DNA from 3 places in the Miniimonas sp. S16 genome. Region 1 is predicted to be linked to each of the others. Evidence: riboswitches for the same ligand, from Rfam matches in the RefSeq annotation. Region 1 holds a riboswitch; each other region holds the start of a gene.

The links. A riboswitch is a leader RNA that binds a small molecule or an ion and turns the genes downstream of it on or off. The one in region 1 is predicted to bind S-adenosylmethionine.
Region 2: it holds a riboswitch for S-adenosylmethionine, as region 1 does, so the genes downstream of both, AC3AQ1_RS07065 (rhodanese-like domain-containing protein) here and AC3AQ1_RS03085 (LLM class oxidoreductase) in region 1, are expected to answer to the same signal.
Region 3: it holds a riboswitch for S-adenosylmethionine, as region 1 does, so the genes downstream of both, AC3AQ1_RS07865 (methylenetetrahydrofolate reductase) here and AC3AQ1_RS03085 (LLM class oxidoreductase) in region 1, are expected to answer to the same signal.

What each region holds. Positions count from the first base shown of each region.
Region 1 is NZ_CM173242.1:675,866-679,128, forward strand. It holds gene AC3AQ1_RS03080 (hypothetical protein) at 1-74, opposite strand, end outside; gene AC3AQ1_RS03085 (LLM class oxidoreductase) at 418-1,425, opposite strand; SAM riboswitch class IV at 1,709-1,822, opposite strand; gene AC3AQ1_RS03090 (flavin reductase family protein) at 1,967-2,548, shown strand; gene proB (glutamate 5-kinase) at 2,567-3,263, opposite strand, start outside.
Region 2 is NZ_CM173242.1:1,627,524-1,630,786, reverse strand. It holds gene lpdA (dihydrolipoyl dehydrogenase) at 1-780, opposite strand, end outside; SAM riboswitch class I at 1,135-1,233, shown strand; gene AC3AQ1_RS07065 (rhodanese-like domain-containing protein) at 1,244-1,654, shown strand; gene AC3AQ1_RS07060 (O-succinylhomoserine sulfhydrylase) at 1,651-2,877, shown strand; gene AC3AQ1_RS07055 (YbjQ family protein) at 3,022-3,263, shown strand, end outside.
Region 3 is NZ_CM173242.1:1,818,054-1,821,316, forward strand. It holds gene metE (5-methyltetrahydropteroyltriglutamate--homocysteine S-methyltransferase) at 1-483, opposite strand, end outside; gene AC3AQ1_RS07865 (methylenetetrahydrofolate reductase) at 570-1,517, opposite strand; SAM riboswitch class I at 1,560-1,661, opposite strand; gene AC3AQ1_RS07870 (NUDIX hydrolase) at 1,921-2,415, opposite strand; gene AC3AQ1_RS07875 (barstar family protein) at 2,456-2,845, opposite strand; gene AC3AQ1_RS07880 (SMP-30/gluconolactonase/LRE family protein) at 2,989-3,263, opposite strand, start outside.

The DNA.
Region 1 (3,263 bases):
CCGCCGTACAGGTAGGGGCTGTGGTACGCCGACTCGTGGGCCGCCTCGGCCATGATCACCAGCGAGCTCGCCATGCTGTCTCCTTCCGCAGTGCCCTGGGCAGGGCCAGCGCACAGTCTCGCACGTCTGGCCGCACAGTGCCCTGCAGCGCCCCGGCCGTGCCCCGGCCGTGCCCCGGCCGTGCCTGTGACGCGCCCGCCGCCTGTCGACCAGACGAGGCGAGACGAGCCGACGGGACCTTCGTCCCGCGTGGGAGGCGCCGACGCGGACGAGACTGGTCGAGCGGCCGAACAGCCGCGAAGCGCCGTCGGCGGCCTCGGTCGTCGACGGAGGTAGAGGCCCGCTAGCGCCGGAGCGGCCTCCCGCGGAAGCCCCGCCACCGATCGTGGCGGGGCTTCCGGCTTCCAGGCGATCGCCTCAGACGAGCTCGGGCAGCGAGAGCGCCGCACCACCGACGCGCGCCTCGGCCACCACCGGGTCAGCGGGCGCCAGCAGGCCACGCTCGCGCAGCTCGGGGGCGAGCGATCCGGCGATCGCCAGGACATCGGTCGGCAGCGCGCCGGGCAGCACCACGAAGCCGTCGGCCGCGTCCGCCTCGACCCACTCCTGAAGCACGTCCGCGACCCCGCGGCCCGTCCCGGCCACCGTGAGCGGCTCGGGCCCCTCGACGGTGCCCAGGTCGCGCAGCAGGTCGGCGCGGAACAGCGCGCTCGCGGCGTCGTCGGAGATCACGGTGACGGCGTCGACCACGACGCGCACGTCGTCGGGGTTGCGACCCGCCTGCTCGGCCGCCGTGCGGATCGCAAGCCGGCGACGGCGCGCCTCGGCCACGTCCGTGACGCGCAGGCGCACCACGTCGGACCACCGACCGGCCACGACGGCGGTCGCCGGGTCGGTCGGCGCGGTCACCAGGAGCGGCGCGCGGCCGCCCGTGCGGGCCTCGGGCGTGAGCGACCACACGCGACGCACCTCGGCGTGCACGCCGCCCGACGTCGTCGACGTCGGCAGCTGCCAGCCGGCGCGTCCGCCCGATCGGGCGTGGATGCCGGCGATCGCGCGGGCGAGCCTCATCGGGTCGAGGAAACCGGCCGGCAGGGCCGAGACCACGCGCGGCCCGCCGTCGAGCAGGCCCGCCGCGGCGAGGCGGGAGGCGATCACGGCCGGGTCGAGCCAGGCGTCGTTGCGGGGGGCGTCGTCAAGCCGGAAGGACTCGCCGAACGTGACAAGCTCGGCGCCGGCGTCGCGCGACAGCGCCACGTAGTCGGCGACGTCACCGAGCGAGACGCGCTGGCCGGTCCCGGCCGAGCTGCGGCGGTGCAGGGGCGCCTTGGCGCCCGTGGTGGTGAGGTCGACGCCGAGGAGCAGGCGGCCGGTGAAGGCGGGGCTGGAGCTGTCGGCGGGGGTGGGGAGGTTCTGGACAGACATGAGTGGTCCTCTTCTGCACGAGCAGGGTGATGTGTGGCCGACCGGGGCCGTAGGAGGCGAGGTCGGGCGCCCGCGAGCAACGCGGGCCGGGGCACGACGGCGGGAGGCTGGCTCTGGTGGGCCAGCAGCTGGTGGGAGAAGATCCCGTTCCGGCCGCCGTCAGCGCATACACATGCACGCGCAGGGCGTGCCACACATCATCGAGGAGGAGGCGGGAAGCAGTGGAGAGGGGCTCTGCACTCGCGTGACCATCGTGTTCATTCCTCGTTCTTCCGCGGGAGCGGACGAGCGCTTGCCCTGGGCAGGTAGCCAGGACCTGGTCGTCACCCGGGGCACCCCACCGCAGGAGGAGGGTTGCCGACCAGCGAGCCGGGGCTTGTCGCTGATACTCGAGACCGTGTCCCTAAGGTAGGCCGGAGAGGTTGTCGTGTCAACTCATCACGAGGGTGAGCAAGGCCATCACCCCGACGGCGGTGTCCACATCGTGGAACCCGTCACGTCCGCTCGCCGCGAGCGCCCGGATCGACCTAGCGTCGACAACGTGACCCTCGACCTGCCCCGAACCGAGGACCGTGCGTCCGTGAGCCCTGACGTCTCCCCCGCCGCGTCCGGCTCCGTGACGCCGCGCACCTTCAAGGACCTGTTCCGCCGGCACCCCGCGGGGGTCGCGGTGGTGACCCTCGCGGGGCCCGACGGCGCCCCCGTCGGCTTCACCGCGACGTCGGTGATCTCGGTGTCCGCCGACCCGGCCGTGCTCGCGTTCTCCATCACGGAGGTGTCCTCGTCGTGGCCGGCGCTGCGCGAGGCGAGCTCCGCCGTCGTGCACTTCCTCTCCCACGACCACGCGCAGCTCTCGACGCGCTTCGCGACCCCCGGCATCGACCGCTTCGCTGGCGTCCCGCTGACGTGGCTGCCCACGGGCGAGCCGCGGCTCGCCGATGTCAACGCGTGGGCACGTATCGCGATCGACGAGCGCGTCCGCGCGGGCAGCAGCTACCTCGTGGTCGCCAGCGTGCTCGAGCTCGCCGACGATCTCGCGCCCGACGGCGAGCCCAGCGCCCCGCGGCTGGTGTACGTCGACCGGACCTACCACGGCACGGGGCCGCACTCCCAGGTCGGCTGAGGGTCGCTGAGCCTTGCCTCAGCGACGCCGCGCGACGACGACGAGGTCGTCGCGGTGCACCACCTCGCGATCGTGCCCGTGGCCGAACCGCTCCCGCAGCTGCTCCGACGTGCGGCCGAGCCGCTCGGGCAGCTCCTCGCTCGAGTACGCGACGAGGCCGCGCGCGACCACGACACCTGTGAGCGACACGAGCTCGACGGGGTCGCCCGCCTCGAACGCCCCCTCCACGCCCACGACGCCCGCCGCGAGCAGCGACCGCTTGCCGTGCGTGATGGCGCGCACCGCGCCGTCGTCGAGCACGAGCCGGCCGCGCGTGTGCGCGGCGTGCGCGAGCCAGAGCCGGCGGGTCCGCGGACGCGACGCCGTCGCGCGGAACCACGTGCCGACGTCGGCGCCGGTGAGCGCGTCGGCGATCCGGGCGGCGCCGGCCACGAGGGTCGGGATCCCGGCTCCGGTCGCGGTCTGCGCGGCCGTCACCTTGGTGGTCATGCCGCCCGTGCCCACCCCGCTGCCGCGCTGGGTGACGACGACGCCGTCGAGGTCGGCCGCCGAGGCCACGACGGCGATCCGCCGCGACGTCGGCAGGCTGGGGTGGCCGTCGTAGAGCGCGTCGACGTCGGTGAGCAGGACGAGCGCGTCGGCCTGCACCACGTGCGCGACGAGCGCGGCGAGGCGGTCGTTGTCGCCGAACCGGATCTCGTCCGTGGCCACGGCG
Region 2 (3,263 bases), 950 kb from region 1:
CTCGAGCACCTTCTGCTCACCGCCCGCGGAGACGGTGACCTTGACGCCCGACCCGGTGTCCTCGACCGACTCGACCTTGGTGCCCGTCAGCACCTTCACGCCGAGCTTCTTGTAGTGCTTGGCAAGCTCCTTGGACACGTCGGCGTCCTCGGTCGGGACCATCCGGTCCAGGAACTCCACGATCGTCACGTCGACGCCGAAGTTGGTCATGACGTAGGCGAACTCCACGCCGATCGCGCCCGAGCCGGCGATGATGATCGAGCCCGGCAGGTCGGCGTCGAGGATCTGCTCCTCGTAGGTGACGACGTTCTTGCTCACCTGCACGCCCGGGAGCATCCGCGTGACGGACCCGGTGGCGAGGATCAGGGTGTCGAACGTGACGTTCTCGGTCTCACCCGAGTTCAGGGCCACGTCCATCGACGTGGGGGACGTCAGCGTGCCCCAGCCGTCGATCTCGGTGATCTTGTTCTTCTTCATGAGGAAGTGGACGCCCTTGACGATGCCGGCGGACACCTGACGGCTGCGCGCGTGCGTCGGGCCGTACGCCATCGTCGCCTCGCCCTCGATGCCGTACTTGGCCTTCTCGTGGGTGAGCGTGTGCGCCAGCTCGGCGTTCTTCAGCAGCGCCTTGGAGGGGATGCACCCGACGTTGAGGCACACACCGCCCCAGTACTTCTTCTCGACGACGGCGACGGACTTGCCGAGCTGCGCTGCACGGATGGCGGCGACGTAGCCACCGGGGCCCGCACCGAGGACAACGACATCAAAGTGGGAAGCCATGGCCCTCAGCCTAGTTCCGCGGTACCCGCGATTCGACGCCGTGCGGCGTCGCCTCGGTCACGTCTCCCGCGGCGCACGACGGCGAGCCTCGCCTCCGAGCACCAGTCGCCACGGCTACACGTGCTGCGGCGCGGCTCACGTGGACATGGCCACCGCCATGTCCACACCTGACGCGGCTACGCCTGTTGCGGCGCGGCTCTCGTGGACGTGGCCTCCGCGGTGTCCACGCCTGACGCGGCTACGCGTGCTGCGGGGCGGCTGAGTCCTGACGTGGCGCCCCGACCGCCCCACCACCGCCGAACCGCGGCGACGAAGCGGGCGGCGTGGCTCGCCGTCGGGCACTACGATCGTCCGTGACCATCCAGAGCAGCCGAGAGACCTGGCTCGACGACGCTGCAGCAACCCCCCGCGACCTCACGCGGGAGAGGGTGCTCATGCCAGGACCGATGGAGGGGTGAGAGTGATGTACGAGGCCGACCTGACGCCTGCCGAGGCGTGGGAGCTGCTGGAGAACCACGAGGACGCCGTCCTGGTGGACGTGCGCACGCCGCAGGAGTGGGCGGAGGTCGGGATTCCCGACCTCGGGCCGCTGCACCGGCGCGTCGTGCTCGACCCGCTGCTCACGGCGGCGGGTCCTAACCCGGACTTCCTCACGGCGCTCGCCGACGCCGGGCTCAGCCCCGGCGACTCGCGGCCCGTGCTGTTCGTCTGCAAGGCGGGCGGGCGCAGCGTGGCCGCGGCGCGCCTCGCGACGCAGGCGGGGCTCGGCCCGGCGTACAACGTCGTCGAGGGGTACGAGGGCGCGACGGCGAGCGAGGCCGGGTGGGCCGGCACCGGTCTGCCCGTGGCCCGGTGGGACGGGGAGCAGGCGTGACCGACCCGCAGCCCCGCAGCGCCCTGCCCGACGGCCTGCGCCCCGCGACCCTCGCGGTGCGCGGCGGCCAGGAGCGCACCGGGTTCAAGGAGACCTCCGAGCCGCTGTTCCTCACGCAGGGCTACGTCTACCCGCGCGCGGCCGACGCCGAGGCGACCTTCCTGGCCGAGCTCGACCGGTTCTCCTACACGCGCTACGCCAACCCCACCACGTCCGCGTTCGAGGAGCGTCTGCGCCTCATCGAGGGTGCCGAGGCGTGCTTCGCGACGGCGTCCGGGATGGCCGCGGTGTTCGCCTCGATGGCGAGCCTCGTGCGCCAGGGATCGCGCATCGTGGCCGGCCGGGCGATGTTCGGCTCCACGCTCCTCGTGCTCGACGAGTTGTTCACCTCCTGGGGCATCGAGACGGTCTACGTCGACGCGCACGTCAACGAGCAGTGGGCGCAGGCGCTCGCGACGCCGGCCGACGTCGTGTTCTTCGAGACGCCGTCGAACCCGATGCAGGACATCGTCGACATCGCCGAGGTGTCCCGGCTCGCGCACGCCGCGGGCGCGACGGTCATCGTGGACAACGTGTTCGCGACGCCGGCCCTGCAGCGCCCGCTCGCGTTCGGCGCGGACGTCGTCGTGTACTCCGCGACCAAGCACATCGACGGCCAGGGGCGCGTGATGGGGGGCGCGGTGCTCGGCTCGCGCGAGTACGTGACCGGGCCGCTGCAGACGTTCCTGCGCAACACCGGCCCGACGATCAGCCCGTTCAACTCGTGGGTGCTGCTCAAGGGCCTGGAGACGATGGACCTGCGCGTCCAGCGTCAGTCCGAGAGCGCGCTCGCCGTGGCGCGGTGGCTCGAGAACCAGCCCGGCGTGGTGGGCGTGCGCTACCCGTACCTCCCCTCGCACCCGCAGCACGCGCTCGCCACCACCCAGCAGACGGCGGGCGGGACGGTCGTCGCGTTCACGCTCGACGGCCCGACCGACCCCGAGGGCGGCAAGGTGCGCTCGTTCGCGTTCCTCGATGCGCTGCGGCTCATCGACATCTCGAACAACCTCGGCGACGCCAAGTCGCTCGTGACGCACCCCGCAACGACGACGCACATGAAGACGGGCTACGCCGGTCGGCAGCGCACCGGCATCGCCGAGACGACGATCCGGCTGTCCGTCGGCCTGGAGGATCCCGCGGACCTGCTCGACGACCTCGCGCGCGGGCTCGCGGCTCCGTTCTGACGCGGGCCGGTCAGACGCGGGCCGGTCAGACGCGGGTGCTGGTGAGACAGGCCCCCACTAGACAGGCCCGCGGGGGTCCCCGTCGGCGTACCGTGCTGCGGGGGTCGGGACGGCCGACCCCGACCAGAGTCGAGGAGCAGGCCAATGTTCGTCTCCACCATGAACGACGTCCCGGGCGCGCAGGTCGTGCGCGTCCTCGGTGAGGTCTCCGGCATCACCGTGCGCGCGCGGCACATCGGCGCGCAGCTCGGCGCCGGCTTCAAGGCGATCGGCGGCGGCGAGCTCAAGGGGCTCACGCAGCAGCTCCAGGAGACCCGCGACGAGGCCTACGGCCGGATGTGCGAGAACGCGCAGGCGCTGGGCGCGAACGCGGTGCTCGCGATGCG
Region 3 (3,263 bases), 1.1 Mb from region 1:
GCGGCGCGAGCCACGGTAGGCGAGCGAGGTGTCCGGGCCGATCTCGGGGACGAGGTAGTGGTAGTTGGAGTCGAACCACTTGGTCATCTCGAGCGGACCCTGCGCCGTCGTGCCGCGAGCGAGCGCCCACTCGACGGCGAGCGGCAGCGGCTGCACCGTCGCGCCGTCCCCCTCGGTCAGGAGCGGAGCGACCTCGGGGTCGGAGGCGAGCCGCGCCGGCAGCGCACCGAGTGCGAGCACGACGTCGAGCACCTGGTCGTAGTGGGCGAAGTCCAGCGGGACGGCGGCCGGCGCGGTGAGGCCGAGGTCGCGCAGGCGCGTCACGGCTGCGCGACGCACCTGAGCGGCGCTCGCCTCGAACGCGGCCTTGTCGGTGCGGCCGGCCCAGTGGTCCTCGAGCGCACGCTTGAGCTCGCGGCGGGGGCCGATGCGCGGGTAGCCGAGGATCGTGGCGGCGGGGAACGGGGTGGGCTGAGTGGTCATGGATGCTCTCCTGGAACGGGCGGTGGCGAGGAGAGGCTTCGTGCTCGCCGTTGGTCGGGTGAGGTCGAGTGACTGAGGGAGGCGGGTCAGGCCGGAGCCAGGACCTCGTCGAGCAGCCGCGTCACCGCGGCGTGCTGGTTGAACGTGTAGAGGTGCAGACCGGGGGCGCCCGCGGCGAGCACGCCGCGGACGAGGTCGGCGGTGCGCCGCACGCCGAGCGCGTACGCCTCCTCCGGGCCGCCGGCCGCCTCGAGCTCGGCGAGCAGCTCGGCGGGCTCGGGGATCCGGTTGAGCGCGCACAGCCTGCGGATCCGGTCGGGGTCGGTGAGCGGGAGCACGCCCGGCACGAGCGGCAGGACGATCCCGGCCGCGCGCGCGGCGCGCTGCAGCGCGACGTACGCCTCGACGTCGAAGAATACCTGGGTGATTGCGAAGTCCGCCCCCGCGTCCTGCTTGGCGCGCAGGGCGGTGAGCTCGTCGTCGCGCACCTGGAACTCGCCCGGCAGGCCGGGCACGGTGTAACCCGGGTAGGCGGCGACGGCGATGCTCACGCCGTCGCGCCGGGTGCGGCGAGCGACGAGGCGCTCGACCGGGCTCGCGGGCGGCAGGCCGAAGCGCTCCGCCTCCACCTCGCGGATGAGCGCGACGAGGTCGCACGCGCGCGCCAGGCCGTCACCCCCCGGCGACCACTCGCCGCCCTCGGGCGGGTCGCCGCGCAGCGCCAGGAAGTCGCGCACGCCCGCGTCGAGCAGGCCGCCGACGACGTTGCGCAGCTGCGACCGGCTGCGCCCGACACAGGTCAGGTGGGCGATCACGGGGACTCGGGTCTCGGCCAGCAGGTGCTCGACGAGCGCCTGCGAGCGCTCGGACGTGGTGCCCGAGGCGCCGTAGGTGACCGAGAAGTAGTCCGCCTCGCCGGCCGCCAGGCGCGCCGCCGTCTCGTGGACCTGCTCCTCGCCGCGCGGAGTGCGCGGCGGGTAGAGCTCGAAGCTGATCGTGGGTCGTGGGGCGCGGTAGAGCTCCGACGTGGTCATCGTCGCCTCCCGCTGCGCCACGGGTGGTGTGCCCGCATGGTGTCTCCATCGATCCTGGCGTGAGCACCCTTCCCGCGGGAGGCTTCCGTTGGGGGGTTGCTGCGGCGTCGACGAGCCAGGTCTCTCGGCCGCTCTGGATGGTGAGGGCGAGCCTAGCGCGGGCGTTCGCCCCCGTCCACGGACCGGATCGCGGTCCGCATCGCGAGACGCGGCGCGAGACGCGGCGCCGACGGCGTGACCTGCGTCGGCGGGACGGTGTGGCGGTCCGCCGAGCTCTCGCACGCGACCAACGAGCTGGCCGGCGTCACCGGCTGAGGCGATCTTCGCCGTCGGACCCCTCGCCCCGGACCTCTCGCCCGCCGGGCGAGGAGTCCGGGGCGAGCGTCGTTCACGGCGCGGGCTCTCAGACCCGGAACGTCGCCTCGCCGCGCTCGGCGAGCGCGGAGTCCAGCCGCGCCCGCATGCGCTCGGACATCGGCGGGAGGTTCCCGACGGCGAACCAGCGCGCCTCGGTGTTCTCCCCGTCGGCGGGGTGCGGGTCGCCGGACGCCCAGGTGAACCGGAAGGTGAGGTCGAGATACTGAGACCGGTCGCCGTTGTCGTAGACGACCTCCTCGGTCACCGAGACCGAGGCGAGCCGGGTCGCCGTCGCGACGACGCCGGACTCCTCGAGCACCTCGCGCGCGGCGGCGACGGCGGGCTCCTCGCCGGGGTCGATGATGCCGGTCACGGGCGTCCAGGCACCGTTGTCGGCGCGCCTCACGAGCAGGACCTCGAGCACGCCCCCGTCGCTGGAGTTCCGCCGCTCGCGGAGCACGACGGCGGTCACGCCGCTCAGCCAGAGCGGAGCGGTCCCGATGTGACGGCGCAGCTCGAGGACGAACTCCGGTGTGGGCATGCGAGCCAGGGTACGCAGGCTGGTGCCGTGGTTGCGCGAGTCAGGCGAGCTCGAGGCGGTACCGGGGGTGATCGGCGAAGACCTCGAGCACGAGGTCGGCGTACGTCGGGCCGGCGCCGGCCTCGAGCTCGCGGATCGCGGCCTGCGCCCGTGCGACGTCGAAGCCCGGACGGGCGATCTTCTCGCGCCACCAGGCGATCGTGGCGTCGACGCCGAGCGCCTCGCGCGAGTGGGCGAAGTCGCGCCACACGAAGGTCGGCGCCTCCTCGAGCCGAGCGAGCGTCCCGAAGCCGCCGTAGAGGACGTCGTTCAGCGCGTCGAGGCTGGCGCCCATCCGCCAGTCCTCGCCGGTCATGAGCAGGTCGTCGAGCTGGTCGTAGAGGTCGGCGATCGAGTCGATGCGCGCGCCGTCGATCACGAGCTCGGTCATCGGGTCAGGCTAGTGTCGCGTCCCACGTGGACACGGCCACCGCCACGTCCACCCCACACGCGGCAACCACCCGCCCGACGCGGCCCCGGTGGACACCGCCACCGCCACGTCCACCCCACACGCGCCGACCGGCACGGGAGACCTCAGACCGAGACGTCCCCGAGCCGGACGAGGAACACCGACGACGTGGCGGTGAGCGCCAGGGTCGCGAGGTCCGGGGAGAAGGCGAGGTTCGCCGTCGTGAACGGGGTGTGCAGCGTGCCGAGGTGGCGCGCGGGGCGACCGACCGCCGAGGGCGGCGCGAGGATCTCCACCCCCGCGGTGGACGAGCTCCAGATCCGACCCGTCGGGTCGACCCGGATGCCGTCGGGCCAGCCGTGGATCGTCTCGTGCACCACCCAGCGCCGGCCGAGCTCCG